Regions from separate parts of the Streptomyces vulcanius genome, predicted to be linked through region 2. Evidence: riboswitches for the same ligand, from Rfam matches in the RefSeq annotation. Region 2 holds a riboswitch; the other holds the start of a gene.
What was found. Region 2 has a riboswitch for cyclic di-AMP ahead of ACFPIH_RS02720 (transglycosylase family protein). Riboswitches for the same ligand answer to the same signal wherever they lie in the genome.
Positions count from the first base shown of each region.

Region 1 (7,422 bases), on a different contig from region 2:
AACGTCGGCTGGGCCGAGGGCCTCCACGCCCGCCCCGCTTCCATCTTCGTCCGAGCCGCCACGGCCGCAGGCGTCCCGATGACGATCGCCAAGGCAGACGGCAACCCCGTCAACGCGGCGTCCATGCTGGCCGTCCTCGGCCTCGGCGCCCAAGGCGGCGAGGAGATCGTCCTCGCCTCCGACGCCGAGGGTGCGGACATCGCCCTCGACCGGCTGGCGAAGCTGGTCGCCGAGGGTCTCGAGGAGCTCCCCGAGACCGTCTGAGTCACCCGCGCAGGCCGCGTCGCCCTCCCGGGGGCGGCGCGGCCCTGCCGTTTTCGCGCACGCTTTCGGGGGTTTCGGTCCCGGGCTCCGGGGAAATTACCCGCGGCATACGCGGAAATCCGCGTGCGGGCACACGAAAGGCGCACCTCAGAAATTGAAGGCGCGCACGGAATAAGGCAGCGGAAATACAGCTCCGCCGAATATCCCTTCTTTGTATACGGCCCCCGTGTTAATGCCGCAGACCCGTCATGTTTACGGCAGGTTGCGAAGTCCTCACACGGTCGGCGCGTTCGGTGCCGCCGGAGAAGCGCAGCCGGTGTGCGAGCGTCGCGCGCTCGGTGTGCAGCGCCGTGACCGTCCGCGCGCGCTCCCCGTCGCCGCGCGCCACCGCGTCCACGATCGCGCCGTGCTCGGCCCAGGACTCCACGGGGTTGGCCGGCGCGTCCACCGCGTACATCCAGGCGATCTTGTGCCGCAGCTGGGTGAGCGTGGACGTCAGGGCATGGCTTCCGGAGGCCTGGGCGAGCGTCTCGTGGAACCAGCTGCCCAGGGAGCGCAGATCCTCGCTGTTGCCCCTCCTGGCCCGCTCCTGGCCCAGCCGGACGAGCCCGCGCAGCACCTTCAGATGGGCCTCGGTGCGCCGCTGCGCCGCCCGGGCGGCACCGAGGGGCTCCAGGAGCATGCGCATCTCCAGCAGGTCGGCGGCCTCCTGCTCGGTCGGTTCCGCGACGCACGCGCCCGCGTGCCGCCGGGTGACGACGAAGCCCTCGGCCTCCAGGGTGCGCAGCGCCTCCCGGACGGGAACCCGGGAAACGCCGTAGCGGCGGGCGAGGAGTTCCTCGGTGAGTCGGCTGCCGCGCTCGTAGACACCCGCGACGATGTCGTCCCGGATGGCCGTGCACACCGAGTGCGCCGGAATACGCATGACCGACCTCCGCCTTAATCCCCGTGAAACGTCGACGATTGACGTGTTCAGTGACTCTATTGCAATGGGACGGAATTTCCGATGGCGGGCCGGAATCCAGGGATATTTTTTGGACAGCGGGGTCGCCGAAACGACGAAAGCCCCGGCCGGAGGGGCCGGGGCTGCACGATCTGTCGCCGTGTGTCGTCAGACGTTCACGCCGTGCTGGCGGAGGTAGGCGACCGGATCGATGTCCGAGCCGTACTCCGCGGTGGTGCGGGCCTCGAAGTGCAGGTGCGGGCCTGTGACGTTGCCGGTCGCGCCGGACAGGCCGATCTGCTGACCGGGAGTCACCTGCTGGCCCACCGAGACCCCGATGGACGACAGGTGGCCGTACTGGGTGAACGTGCCGTCGTTCATCCTGATGACGATCTGGTTGCCGTACGACCCTCCCCAGCCGGCCTCGACGACGGTGCCCAGGCCGACCGCGTGCACGGTGGTGCCGGTCGCGGCGTGGAAGTCGATGCCGGTGTGGCTGCCGGAGGACCACAGGGAGCTGCTCGCGTGGTAGCCGGTGGAGATGTAGGAACCGGTGATCGGCGGCACGAAGGTGTTCAGCCGCTTGCGTTCGGCCTCCCGGGCGGCACGCACGCGTGCCTCGCGGTCCTCCACGGCCTTCTTGGCCGCCGCCTCACGCGCGGCCTCCTCGTACGCCGCCTCCTTCTGGACGGCGACCTGGTCGTCGACCTGCTCGGCGGCTGCTTCACCGGCGGCGACGACGGGCGTCAGCCCGGTCTCCTCGGGGGTGGGCTCGGCGGCGAAGGCCGGAGTGACGGCGACAGTGGCCATGACACCGGTGGTGGCGAGCGTCGCGACGCCCGCCGCACGGATGGTGGTGCGCTGCATCCGGCTGGGGCGACGGTGCTTCCCGGGGGCGCAGGTGAACGCCATGTAGTTGAGCGGTCCTTTCCTTCCCTCTCGCCTACCGGGTTAGCTGACGGGTTCGGAGCAGGAAGGTCTCCTACGGACCCCCTCGCGACTGGCGCGGGCGTCCGATTCACCCCAGGGACTTCATGGGTCCCCGGCTCCCCTGGCTCGCGCCGTACGGGGACTCGGCGATGACTGTCCGGTGCCGCGGCTGCGGCGCACTGCCTGACGAACAGCCCGCCTGACGCTAAGCGGGGCCCCTTTCAATCCCCAAGTGGATCGCGGGTTTTGTAGCGCATCCCACAGGGCAGACGTGCAACCTCTGGCTCAATTCGGGCATCTGGGGGCCCTCGACCGCGCTCCCGCCGCCCAGGACCCCCACACGCGTGGCTACTCCGCGGGGACGACCTTCACGTCGCCGATCCCGAGCGCCTCGACGGGCTCCTTGATCTGCGCGGCGTCGCCGACGAGGACGGTCACCAGACGGTCCACCGGGAAGGCGCTGACGGCCGCCGCGGTGGCCTCCACGGTGCCGGTGGCGGCGAGCTGCTGGTACAGCGTGGCCTGGTAGTCGTCGGGCAGGTACTGCTCGACCTGGTCGGCCAGCGTGCCGGCGACGGCCGCCGCGGTCTCGTACTTCAGCGGGGCCACACCCACCAGGTTCTGCACGGCGACGTCCCGCTCGGCGTCGGTCAGTCCCTCGGCGGCGAGGGTGCGCAGCACCTTCCACAGGTCGTCCAGGGCGGGACCGGTGTTCGGGGTGTCGACGGAGCCGCTGATGGCCAGCATCGAGGCGCCCGAGCCGTCCGGCGCGGACCTGAGGATCTGGCCGAAGGCGCGCACGCCGTACGTGTAGCCCTTCTCCTCGCGCAGGACACGGTCCAGACGGGAGGTGAGGGTGCCGCCGAGGCAGTAGGTGCCGAGCACCTGGGCGGCCCACACGCGCGCGTGGCGGTCGGCGCCGATCCGGCCGATCAGCAGCTGTGTCTGGACGGCGCCGGGGCGGTCCACGATGACGACCCGTCCGGCGTCGTCGGCCGTCACCGACGGGACCGGCCGGGGCTGGGCCGGGGAGCCCGTCCAGGCGCCCAGGGTGTCGCCGAGGAGCGCCGCCAGGTCGACGCCGGTGAGGTCGCCGACGACCACGGCGGTGGCCGTGGCGGGCCGGACGTGCCGCTCGTAGAAGGCGCGTACGGCCGCCGAGTCGATCTTCTCGACGGTCTCCGCGGTGCCCTGGCGCGGGCGCGACATCCGCGTGCCCGCCGGGAAGAGCTCCTTGGAGAGCTCCTTGGCGGCCCTGCGGGAGGGGTTGGCCAGCTCGTGCGGGATCTCGTCCAGGCGGTTGCGGACCAGACGCTCGACCTCGCTGTCGGCGAACGCGGGCGCGCGCAGGGCGTCGGCGAGCAGGCCGAGCGCCTTGGGCAGGCGGGAGGCCGGCACCTCCAGGCTGATGCGGACGCCGGGGTGGTCGGCGTGCGCGTCGAGGGTGGCGCCGCAGCGCTCCAGTTCGGCGGCGAAGTCCTCGGCGGAGTGCTTGTCGGTGCCCTCGGAGAAGGCCCGCGCCATGATCGTGGCGACGCCGTCCAGGCCGGCCGGTTCGGCGTCGAGGGGGGCGTCGAGGAGTACCTCGACGGCGACGACCTGCTGGCCGGGGCGGTGGCAGTGGAGCACGGTCAGGCCGTTGTCCAGGGCGGCGCGTTCGGGCGCCGGGAACGCCCACGGCTTGGCCTCGCCCGCCCGGGGCTGGGGGTGGAAGTCCATCGTGGCGAGCTCGCTCACTGGGCCGCCTCCTCGTTCTCGTCCTGGTCGGCGGGGGTTTCGGGGGCGGTCGGCTCGTAGACGAGCACCGCGCGGTTGTCGGGGCGCAGGCGGGCCTTGGCGACCTCCCGCACCTCCTCGGGCGTGATCTCCAGCACGCGCTGGACGGCCGTGAGGGCGAGCTGCGGGTCACCGAACAGGACGGCGAAGCGGCACAGTTCGTCCGCGCGGCCGGCGACGGTGCCGAGCCGGTCGAGCCACTCGCGCTCCAACTGGGCCTGGGCGCGCTCCATCTCCTCGGCCGTGGGGCCGTCCTCGGCGAACCGGGCGAGCTCCTCGTCGATGGCGGTCTCGATGACGGGCACCTCGACATCCCCGGACGTCTTCACGTCCAGCCAGCCCAGGGAGGGCGCCCCGGCCAGCCGCAGCAGGCCGAAGCCGGCCGCGACGGCCGTACGGTCGCGGCGCACCAGCCGGTTGTAGAGCCGGGAGGACTCGCCGCCGCCCAGGACGGTGAGCGCCAGGTCGGCCGCGTCGCTCTCGCGCGTGCCGTCCTGCGGCAGACGGTAGGCGGCCATCAGGGCGCGGGCCGGGACCTCCTCCTCGATGACCTCGCGCAGCTGCCCGCCGATGACCTCGGGCAGCGAGCCGTCGCGCGGCTCGGGCTTGCCGTCATGGGCGGCGATGGAGCCGAAGTACTTCTCGACCCAGGTGAGCGTCTCGGCGGGGTCGATGTCGCCGACGACCGAAAGGACCGCGTTGTTGGGCGCGTAGTAGGTGCGGAAGAACGCGCGCGCGTCCTCCAGCGTCGCCGCGTCCAGGTCGGCCATCGAGCCGATCGGCGTGTGGTGGTAGGGGTGGCCCTCCGGGTAGGCGAGGGCGGTCAGCCGCTCGAACGCGGTGCCGTAGGGGACGTTGTCGTAACGCTGCCGGCGCTCGTTCTTCACGACGTCGCGCTGGTTCTCCATCGACTCGTCGTCCAGCGCGGCGAGCAGGGAGCCCATGCGGTCGGCCTCCAGCCAGAGGGCGAGCTCCAGCTGATGGGTGGGCATGGTCTCGAAGTAGTTGGTGCGCTCGAAGCTGGTGGTGCCGTTGAGCGAGCCGCCGGCGCCCTGGACCAGTTCGAAGTGGCCGTTGCCCTTGACCTGGGCGGACCCCTGGAACATCAGATGCTCGAAAAGGTGAGCAAGGCCGGTACGGCCCTTGACTTCGTGGCGCGAGCCGACGTCGTACCAGAGACACACCGCCGCGACGGGGGTCAGGTGGTCCTCGGAGAGCACCACGCGCAGGCCGTTGGCCAGGCGGTGCTCGGTCGCTGTCAGGCCCCCGGAGCCTGCCTGGGCTGTGGCCGTGTGACCCATGGGCATGTACGTCCTTCCGATCGCGGACGCGGTCGTGGAAACCGCGCGGTTCCTGCCGGTCCTGTCACTGTATGCAAGCGTGCGGTGAGTGGGCGAAGTTCCCGGAGGTCGTACGCCGAGAGCGAGAATCCGGGACACGGAGCGGGGACGGGGATGGCGTACCCTGCGGGCAATCATGAGAGGTCTGGGTCCTGGGCCCGTCTTGTCAGTGCCACGGTCCACAATGGACCGCGTCAGATCCCGTCACACGCCCCAACAAGGAGCCGGCAGCGATGGCCCGCCGCAGCACGAAGACCCCGCCGCCCGACGACTCGTTCGAGGAGCGGATCCTCGACATCGACGTCGTCGACGAGATGCAGGGCTCCTTCCTCGAGTACGCGTACTCGGTCATCTACTCCCGCGCCCTGCCGGACGCCCGCGACGGCCTCAAGCCGGTGCACCGCCGCATCGTCTACCAGATGAACGAGATGGGCCTGCGGCCCGAGCGCGGCTATGTGAAGTGCGCGCGCGTCGTCGGCGAGGTCATGGGCAAGCTGCATCCGCACGGCGACGCGTCGATCTACGACGCCCTGGTGCGGATGGCACAGCCCTTCTCCATGCGCGTGCCGCTGGTCGACGGCCACGGCAACTTCGGCTCGCTGGGCAACGACGACCCGCCGGCCGCCATGCGGTACACCGAGTGCCGTCAGGCCCAGGCGACGAGCCTGATGACGGAGTCGATCGACGAGGACACGGTCGACTTCTCGCCCAACTACGACGGCCAGGAGCAGGAGCCGGTGGCACTGCCCGCCGCCTTCCCGAACCTGCTGGTCAACGGCGCGTCCGGGATCGCGGTCGGCATGGCCACCAACATGCCGCCGCACAACCTGGGCGAGGTCATCGCGGCGGCCCGCCACCTGATCCGCTTCCCCGGCGCGGATCTGGACGCCCTGATGAGGTTCGTCCCGGGCCCCGACCTGCCCACCGGCGGCCGGATCGTCGGCCTCTCCGGCATCCGGGACGCCTACGAGACCGGCCGCGGCACCTTCAAGATCCGCGCCACGGTGTCGGTGGACACGGTCACGGCCCGCCGCAAGGGCCTGGTCGTCACCGAACTGCCGTTCACCGTCGGCCCCGAAAAGGTCATCGCCAAGATCAAGGACCTGGTCGGCTCCAAGAAGATCCAGGGCATCGCCGACGTCAAGGACCTCACCGACCGCGCACACGGCCTGCGCCTGGTCATCGAGATCAAGAACGGCTTCGTGCCGGAGGCGGTCCTGGAGCAGCTGTACAAGCTGACGCCGATGGAGGAGTCCTTCGGCATCAACAACGTGGCACTGGTGGACGGCCAGCCGCTCACGCTGGGCCTCAAGGAGCTCCTGGAGGTCTACCTCGACCACCGCTTCACCGTGGTCCGCCGGCGCAGCGAGTTCCGCCGCACCAAGCGCCGCGACCGGCTGCACCTGGTGGAGGGCCTGCTGACCGCCCTCGTCGACATCGACGAGGTCATCCGGCTGATCCGCTCCAGTGACAACAGCGCGCAGGCCAAGGAGCGCCTGATGGAGCGCTTCTCGCTGTCGGAGGTGCAGACCCAGTACATCCTCGACACCCCGCTGCGCCGGCTCACCAGGTTCGACCGGATCGAGCTGGAGGCGGAGAAGGAGCGGCTCAACGCGGAGATCGCGGAGCTGACCCGGATCCTGGACTCGGACGCGGAGCTGCGCAAGCTGGTCTCGGCCGAACTGGCCGCGGTGGCGAAGAAGTTCGGCACCGAGCGGCGTACGGTCCTGCTGGAGTCGTCGGGCTCCACGGCCGCCACCGTGCCGCTGCAGGTCGCGGACGACCCGTGCCGGGTCCTGCTGTCCTCGACGGGTCTGCTGGCCCGTACGGCGAACGGCGACCCGTTCGCGGAGGCCTCCGAGGACATGGAGGGCAAGCGCGTCAAGCACGACGTGATCATCTCGGCGGTGCCGGCCACCGCGCGCGGGGAGATCGGCGCGGTCACCTCGGCGGGCCGGCTGCTGCGGATCAACGTCGTCGATCTGCCGCAGCTCCCGGACACGGCGGCGACGCCGAACCTGGCGGGCGGTGCCCCGCTGTCGGAGTTCGTCTCCCTGGAGGGCGACGAGACGCTGGTCTGCCTGATCACGCTGGACGAGTCGTCGCCGGGCCTGGCGCTCGGCACCGAACAGGGCGTGGTCAAGCGGGTGGTGCCCGACTATCCGTCCA
Region 1 covers NZ_JBHSFK010000006.1:143,211-150,632, reverse strand. The annotation lists gene ACFPIH_RS11535 (HPr family phosphocarrier protein) at 1-264, shown strand, start outside; gene ACFPIH_RS11530 (GntR family transcriptional regulator) at 494-1,189, opposite strand; gene ACFPIH_RS11525 (M23 family metallopeptidase) at 1,376-2,119, opposite strand; cyclic di-AMP (ydaO/yuaA leader) riboswitch at 2,133-2,296, opposite strand; gene ACFPIH_RS11520 (M16 family metallopeptidase) at 2,486-3,874, opposite strand; gene ACFPIH_RS11515 (M16 family metallopeptidase) at 3,871-5,220, opposite strand; gene ACFPIH_RS11510 (DNA gyrase/topoisomerase IV subunit A) at 5,487-7,422, shown strand, end outside.
Region 1: linked by a shared signal. The riboswitch ahead of ACFPIH_RS11525 (M23 family metallopeptidase) and the one ahead of ACFPIH_RS02720 (transglycosylase family protein) in region 2 are both predicted to bind cyclic di-AMP.

Region 2 (6,794 bases):
GACCAGGGTGCGCGCCTCGCGCAGCGGCACGGTCTCCTCCGCGAGGTCCAGGGCCGCCTCGATGTCGGCGCGCACCGCCGCGACCTGTGCGTCGGTCGGCGGGTCGGTCACGGCGCCGTCGACCACCAGGTGGCGTTCGGTCATCCGGACGCAGCCGATGTTCACCGAGCGGGCGGCCCGTACGTGCGCCTCGCCGACCACGAACTCCGTCGAGCCGCCGCCGATGTCCACCACCAGGTAGGGCTTCGCCAGGTCCGCACGGCCGGTCAGCTCCCTCGTGGCACCCGTGAAGGAGAACTCCGCCTCCTGGTCGCCGCTGATCACCTCGGGCTCGACGCCCAGGATGTCCAGCACCCCGCGCACGAACTCGTCGCGGTTCTCGGCGTCCCGGGAGGCCGAGGTGGCCACGAAGCGGAGCCGTTCGGCGCCGTGCTCCTTGATGATCGCCGCGTACTCGCGGCACGCCGCGAAGGTCCGCTCCAGCGCCTCCGGCGCCAGCCGCCCGGTGCGGTCGACGCCCTGGCCGAGCCGCACGATGGTCATCCGGCGGTCCAGATCGACCAGCTCGCCGGTCTCGGGGTCGGCGTCGGCGACCAGGAGGCGGATCGAGTTCGTACCGCAGTCGACGGCGGCGACGCGGGTCATCGGGCGTCTCCCTCGACCGGCTTGAAGGCGAAGTGGCCCGAGCCGTCCTCCGACGTCTCCACCTGCCATCCCTCACCGGACGGCGGCCCGGCAGGCGTCACGCACGTCCCCTTGCGCCACCACTCCGGCAGCATCGCGAGGGCCTCGTCGCCGAGCGGGTTCACCCCCGGGCCGGCGGCCAGGGAGTGCGCCACGAGCACGTGCAGACACTTCACGCGGTCCGGCATGCCGCCCGCGCTCGGGAAGCCCTTCAGCTCCTCGATCTCGTCCCGGCGGCGGACGTAGTCCTCGTGCGCGGCGCGGTAGGCGGCGGCGAGCTCCGGGTCGGTGCCCAGCCGGTCGGTCATCTCCTTCATCACGCCGTTCGCCTCGAGCGTGCCGATCGCGGAGTTCGCCTTGGGGCACGTCAGGTAGTAGAGCGTCGGGAAGGGCGTGCCGTCGGGCAGCCGGGGGGCCGTCTCCACGACGTCCGGCTGCCCGCAGGGGCACCGGTGCGCGATGGCGCGCAGCCCGCGCGGCGGACGGCCGAGCTGCTGTTTGAAGGCCTGGACGTCCGCGTCGGTGGGCTCGGTGCGCGGGGTGGTCGGCGGGGGATTCTGCATGCTTCGGGGTTTGTCTCTCTGTCAGTTCATCGATTCATCGATCGGAGGCGTCCGCCTTGTCGACGCCGTCCCAGACGTTCACGTACCAGGGGCGGTCGGCCGCTCCGAGGTCCGCGCGGGCCTGCTTGGCCGCGTCCGGGTCGATCACGACGTAGCCGGTCTCCCCCGGCATCACATAGTGCAGCCGCTGCCGGATCTGCTGCTCGGCGTACGCGTCGTCCTGCCAGCGCGCCTTGGTGTCGCGCAGCTGTTCGACCCGCTCGCTGGCCTGCTGCTTCTCCCGCTCCAGATCGGCGATCTCCGCGCGCTGGGAGACGTACTGCCGCATCGGGTAGGCGAGTGCCACGATCAGCGAGCACAGGACGAGCGCGAGCAGCGCTGCGCGGCCGGTGAGGCGGGAGCGGCGGGCCTGGCGTTTGGTCTGCGAACGGTAGACCCGGGCCGCGGTCTGCTCGCCGAGCAGCTTGATCCTGGTCGCGGTGGAGAAACGGTCCCGGTCCTTGACTGCCATCGGCTCTCCGCCTCCCCTCTCACACGCGTACGTCCCCGCACACGGTACGGGACCGGGTGCGGGGACGTACGTACGACTTGGCTCAGCCTCAGCCCTTGAAGCGGGGGAAGGCCGAGCGCCCTGCGTACACCGCCGCGTCGTCGAGGATCTCCTCGATGCGCAGCAGCTGGTTGTACTTGGCGACGCGCTCGGAGCGGGCCGGGGCGCCGGTCTTGATCTGGCCGCAGTTGGTGGCGACGGCCAGGTCGGCGATGGTGACGTCCTCGGTCTCGCCGGAGCGGTGGGACATCATGCACTTGAAGCCGCTGCGCTGGGCCAGCTCCACGGCGTCCAGGGTCTCGGTCAGCGAGCCGATCTGGTTGACCTTGACGAGCAGCGCGTTGGCGGCGCCCTCCTCGATACCGCGGGCGAGGCGCTCCGGGTTGGTGACGAACAGGTCGTCGCCGACGATCTGGACCTTGTCACCGAGCTTGTCGGTGAGGACCTTCCAGCCGGCCCAGTCGTCCTCGAACAGCGGGTCCTCGATGGAGACGAGCGGGTAGGCCGCGACGAGCTCCTCGTAGTACTCCGTCATCTCGGCGGCGGAGCGCTCCTTGCCCTCGAAGAGGTACTTGCCCTCCTTGTAGAACTCGGAGGCGGCGACGTCGAGCGCGAGGGCGATCTGCTCGCCGGGGATGTAACCGGCCTGCTTGACGGCCTCGAGGATGAGGTCGAGGGCCTCGCGGTTGGAGCCCAGGTTCGGGGCGAAGCCGCCCTCGTCGCCGAGGCCGGTGGACAGGCCCTTGGACTTCAGGACGGCCTTGAGGGTGTGGTAGACCTCGGTGCCCCAGCGCAGGGCCTCGGAGAAGGACTCCGCGCCGATCGGGGCGATCATGAACTCCTGGATGTCCACGTTGGAGTCGGCGTGCGAGCCGCCGTTCAGGATGTTCATCATCGGCACCGGCAGCAGGTGCGCGTTGGGGCCGCCCAGGTAGCGGAAGAGCGGCAGGTCGCTGGCCTCGGAGGCGGCGTGCGCGACGGCGAGGGAGACGCCGAGGATCGCGTTCGCGCCGAGGGAGCCCTTGTTGTCGGTGGCGTCCAGGTCGAACATGGCCTGGTCGATCAGGCGCTGCTCGGTGGCGTCGTAGCCGACCAGCTCGGGGCCGATCTGCTCGATGACGGCGAGGACGGCCTTCTCGACGCCCTTGCCCTGGTAGCGGTTGGGGTCTCCGTCGCGGAGCTCGATGGCCTCGAAGGCACCGGTGGAGGCGCCGGACGGAACGGCGGCACGACCCGTGCTGCCGTCGTCGAGGCCGACCTCGACCTCGACCGTGGGGTTGCCTCGGGAGTCCAGGATTTCCCGGGCTACGACGACGTCGATGGACGGCACGAGCATCTCCTTCATGGGATGTGACGCTGGTTGTGCGGGGCCGCGTGGGCCTTGCGACTAGAGCCTAACCGCCTTCGGGGTGTCGGCAGCCGACCGACCGTCCCGTGGACGCACGGTACCCATTGTTTCAGTTCGGAACAAAGAGGGGGTGGCGTGGAGGCGAACACGCGGGCAAAGGAGCAGACAGAGAAAACCCCGCCCCGGTGCGTACGGGGGAACACGCACCGGAGCGGGGGGCCCGTGGGGACAGGGGGGGTGACCCTCACGAGGTCTTCAGGATGCGGGGCCACCATGTGAGCGGCCTGTGGCCCCGCTGGCGAGCGGGTGTCACTTCAGGTGCAACTGCTGACCCGGGTAGATGAGGTCGGCGTCCACGACGATGTCCTTGTTCAGCTCGAACAGCTTCTGCCAGCCGCCCTTGACGTCGTGCTTCTCGGCGATGGAGCTGAGGGTGTCGCCCTTGACGACCTTGTACTCGCCGTCGCCCTTCTTGACCTTCGTGCCGGTCGGGGTGGTGACGGTCTTGCTGCTCTTCTCGCTCTTGGTGGCGGCCGGGCGCTCGGTGGAGCGGGAGGCGGCCTGCTCGTCGGAGCGGGACTCTTTGGAGGAGGAAGAGGAGGAGGAGCTGCTGCCGGAGTTCGAGCTCGAGGAGCTGCTGCCGTTGTACGAGGCGCCGGAGAGACCGACACCGCAGACCGGCCAGGCACCCTTGCCCTGGCCCGCGAGGACCTTCTCGGCGATCTCGATCTGCTGGGACTTGCTGGCCTGGTTGGCCTGCGCGGCGTACGCCGTGCCGCCGTACGCGGCCCAGGTGGACGCGGAGAACTGCAGACCGCCGTAGTAGCCGTTGCCGGTGTTGATGGACCAGTTGCCACCGGACTCGCACTGGGCGACGGTGTCCCACTCGGAGGCCGTGGCGGCGGAGGCGTTCCCGGCCGCCATCAGCGGGGCGGCGATGGCGACACCGGTGACGCCGGCGAGAGCGGCGACGCGGGTGGCCTTGGACGGGCGGCGATGCTTGCCCTTGCTGGAAAACAGCATGGTGGATCCCCTCACCGACGCCTGCGAGGTGAGCTGTCGGGTTCGGGCCGGTTGAGTTGCCCGGCCGCACACCTCGCGGTGCGCGGCTTCACCCCGAGCCGGTTCCAGCGTCAACCGCTGTCCCCGGCACTTACCTTGGGTCCCCCGCTCCTGCCTACGGCGCTTGACGCGACGACTGTTCCCGGGCCGCCACTGGCAGGATTCGGCGTTGGCGACGGCCGGGGCTCGGGATGCCGAGCGGTGATGACCGTAGACACGGCATCGACGTAAATTCAAAGACGATCAGGGCTTCTGAGACTCATCCCACACTTTCACCAAACCGGACATTAGATGGCGAAGTGGGGCGTGAACTTCAGTCGTTCTGCGCCTTATTGGATACCCGTGTCGAGTATCTGACCGGCCTCGATGTTGCCCGGGTCGGTACCGATGACGTCCTTGTTCTCGTCGTAGAGCGCACGCCATCCGCCGTCGAGGTCAAGGGAGTCGGCGATGGAGGCGAGGGAGTCCCCCTCCTGAACGATGTACGTCGAGGCGGCATGACGGCCGGAGGAGGCGGGGGCGGGGCCGTCCACCGCGCTTTCGTCGGCGAGGGTGCCGCGATGCTTCCCGGAGCCGAGGGAACCGGTGTCGACCAGGGTCCAAGAGCCCGCCTCCTGGGTCGCGTCGTCCGCGTCACCCGTCCCGGAGGCGTCTGCGGACGAGCCGTCGGTCGCCCGCGAGTCACCCTCGGATCCGGCGGACACATCCGACTTACCGGACCCCTCCGTAGGGGAGGAGGAAGCGGACGACGAGGAACCGCTGGGCGAACCCGTCGAACCCGTCGCCGAGTCGGCGCCATCTTGGCCGGAATCACTGGAGCTGTCGGCATCGTTGGAGCTCGACGAGTCGGACGATCCGGAAGAGTCGGACGATCCGGAAGAACCCGAAGAGTCGGAAGAATCGTCGGATTCCCCCTTGGACAGGTCGGACAATCCGGAGGACACGGACGAGTCGGACGAGTCGCCCGCCACGCCGGTGTCCACGCTCAGCGAGCCCGACTCCTTGGTCAGCCCGGAGGTCAGCGCACAGGTGCCCCACGCGCCCACACCCTCGCCCGCGAGGAGCTTCTGGGCGACGGCGATCTGCTGGTTGCGGCTGGCCAGGTCGGGGCTCTTGGCGTAGTCGAGTCCGCCGTACGCCTCCCAGTCGTCCTGGGTGAGGTTCAGACCGCCGTACTCGCCGTCACCGCCGTCGGCGCTCCACGAGCCTCCGGTCTCACACTGCGCCACCTTGTCCCACACCGTGCCGTCGGCCGCGCTCGCGCCACTCGCGGCGAGCAGCGGGATGGCGATGGCGGAGCCGGTCACTCCGGCGGCGACGAGGAGGGCCGGAGCCTGACGGGGGCGACGGTGACGACCGTTCCCGGAGAGCATGCGAGGGCCTTTCTCTGGACAGCAGTGACCGGCGCGGCGGGTGCGACGGGTGTGCATATGCGCCGCGCTGACGAATGAACGTATCGGCAGACGATCACTTGTCACAAGTTAATGCCGCGCAGATCACGTGAAGATCACAGAGTTGAGGGCTGGTCACCTTCGCTCCGCCGGACGGTCACACTGCCCCTGACCTGTGGTCAGTCACCCCCAGTCATGCACCGGGTGCGGTGAACTCGACCGGCAGTGTGCGCAGTCCCCGCATGATGAGCCCGCCGCGCCATCTCAAGTCGGCCGGATCCACGGCGAGTCGCAGGTCGGGGAGCCGGGTGAGGAGCGTGGCGAGCGCGGTCCGGCCCTCCAGACGGGCGAGCGGGGCGCCGAGGCAGTAGTGGATGCCGTGGCCGTAGCCGAGGTGCTGATTGTCACGGCGGGAGAGGTCGAGGGTGTCCGGTTCGGCGAACCGGGCGGGATCCCGGTCGGCCGCGGCGAGGACGACCAGGACGGGGTCTCCGGCTTCGATGTCCTCGCCGGCGAGGGTGAGGGGCTCGGTGGCGAAGCGCCAGGTGGCCAGTTCCACGGGCCCGTCGTAGCGGAGCAGTTCCTCGACGCCGGTTTCGAGGAGAGCGTGGTCTCCGTCCCCCAGTGACCGCTGAAGCCGCCGGCGCTGCTCGGGGTGGGTGAGGAGGGCGTAGGTGCCGTTGCCGATCAGATTCACGGTCGTCTCGACGCCGATCTGACCGGTAGCAGAAAGAATGGAGTAGCCGGGCCCGTCCGCCTTGACCGCGTTGGGGTCGATGATCGCACTCTCCCCCTTGTCCCTGGGCGCCTCGCTCCGCACCTCCGCCAGCAGGCCGGCACGAAGCTGGCCGGTGACCGTGAGCTGAGGAAGGGTCGGCCGGCGGTACGCCTCCACCCCCCTCTTGTCCGCGCCGAGGGCCTCCATGACCGCGGGCCAGGCATCCTTCTGCCACCACTTGAGCTGTCGCGTCCGCATGGGATCGATCGGCCCCCAGGTGAGGGGCATGTCGTTCCAGGAGAGGCCGTGGCGCAGGCGGTGGAGCATTCCGCAGAACTGCGCGCGGATGTCATATTTCGTGGTGAAGTGCTTCTTCGCCTTCCCGTAGAAGAACGTCCGCAGGACCGCGAGGACCGTTTCCCATTCCTCGTCGGTCGGGTCCGGCGGGACGAGGGTTCCGGTCTTCCAGTGCCACTGG
Region 2 covers NZ_JBHSFK010000002.1:102,857-109,650, forward strand. The annotation lists gene ACFPIH_RS02700 (Ppx/GppA phosphatase family protein) at 1-645, opposite strand, end outside; gene ACFPIH_RS02705 (DUF501 domain-containing protein) at 642-1,247, opposite strand; gene ACFPIH_RS02710 (FtsB family cell division protein) at 1,282-1,758, opposite strand; gene eno (phosphopyruvate hydratase) at 1,847-3,133, opposite strand; gene ACFPIH_RS02720 (transglycosylase family protein) at 3,455-4,168, opposite strand; cyclic di-AMP (ydaO/yuaA leader) riboswitch at 4,172-4,340, opposite strand; gene ACFPIH_RS02725 (transglycosylase family protein) at 4,537-5,580, opposite strand; partial or broken gene ACFPIH_RS02730 (cytochrome P450) at 5,792-6,310, opposite strand.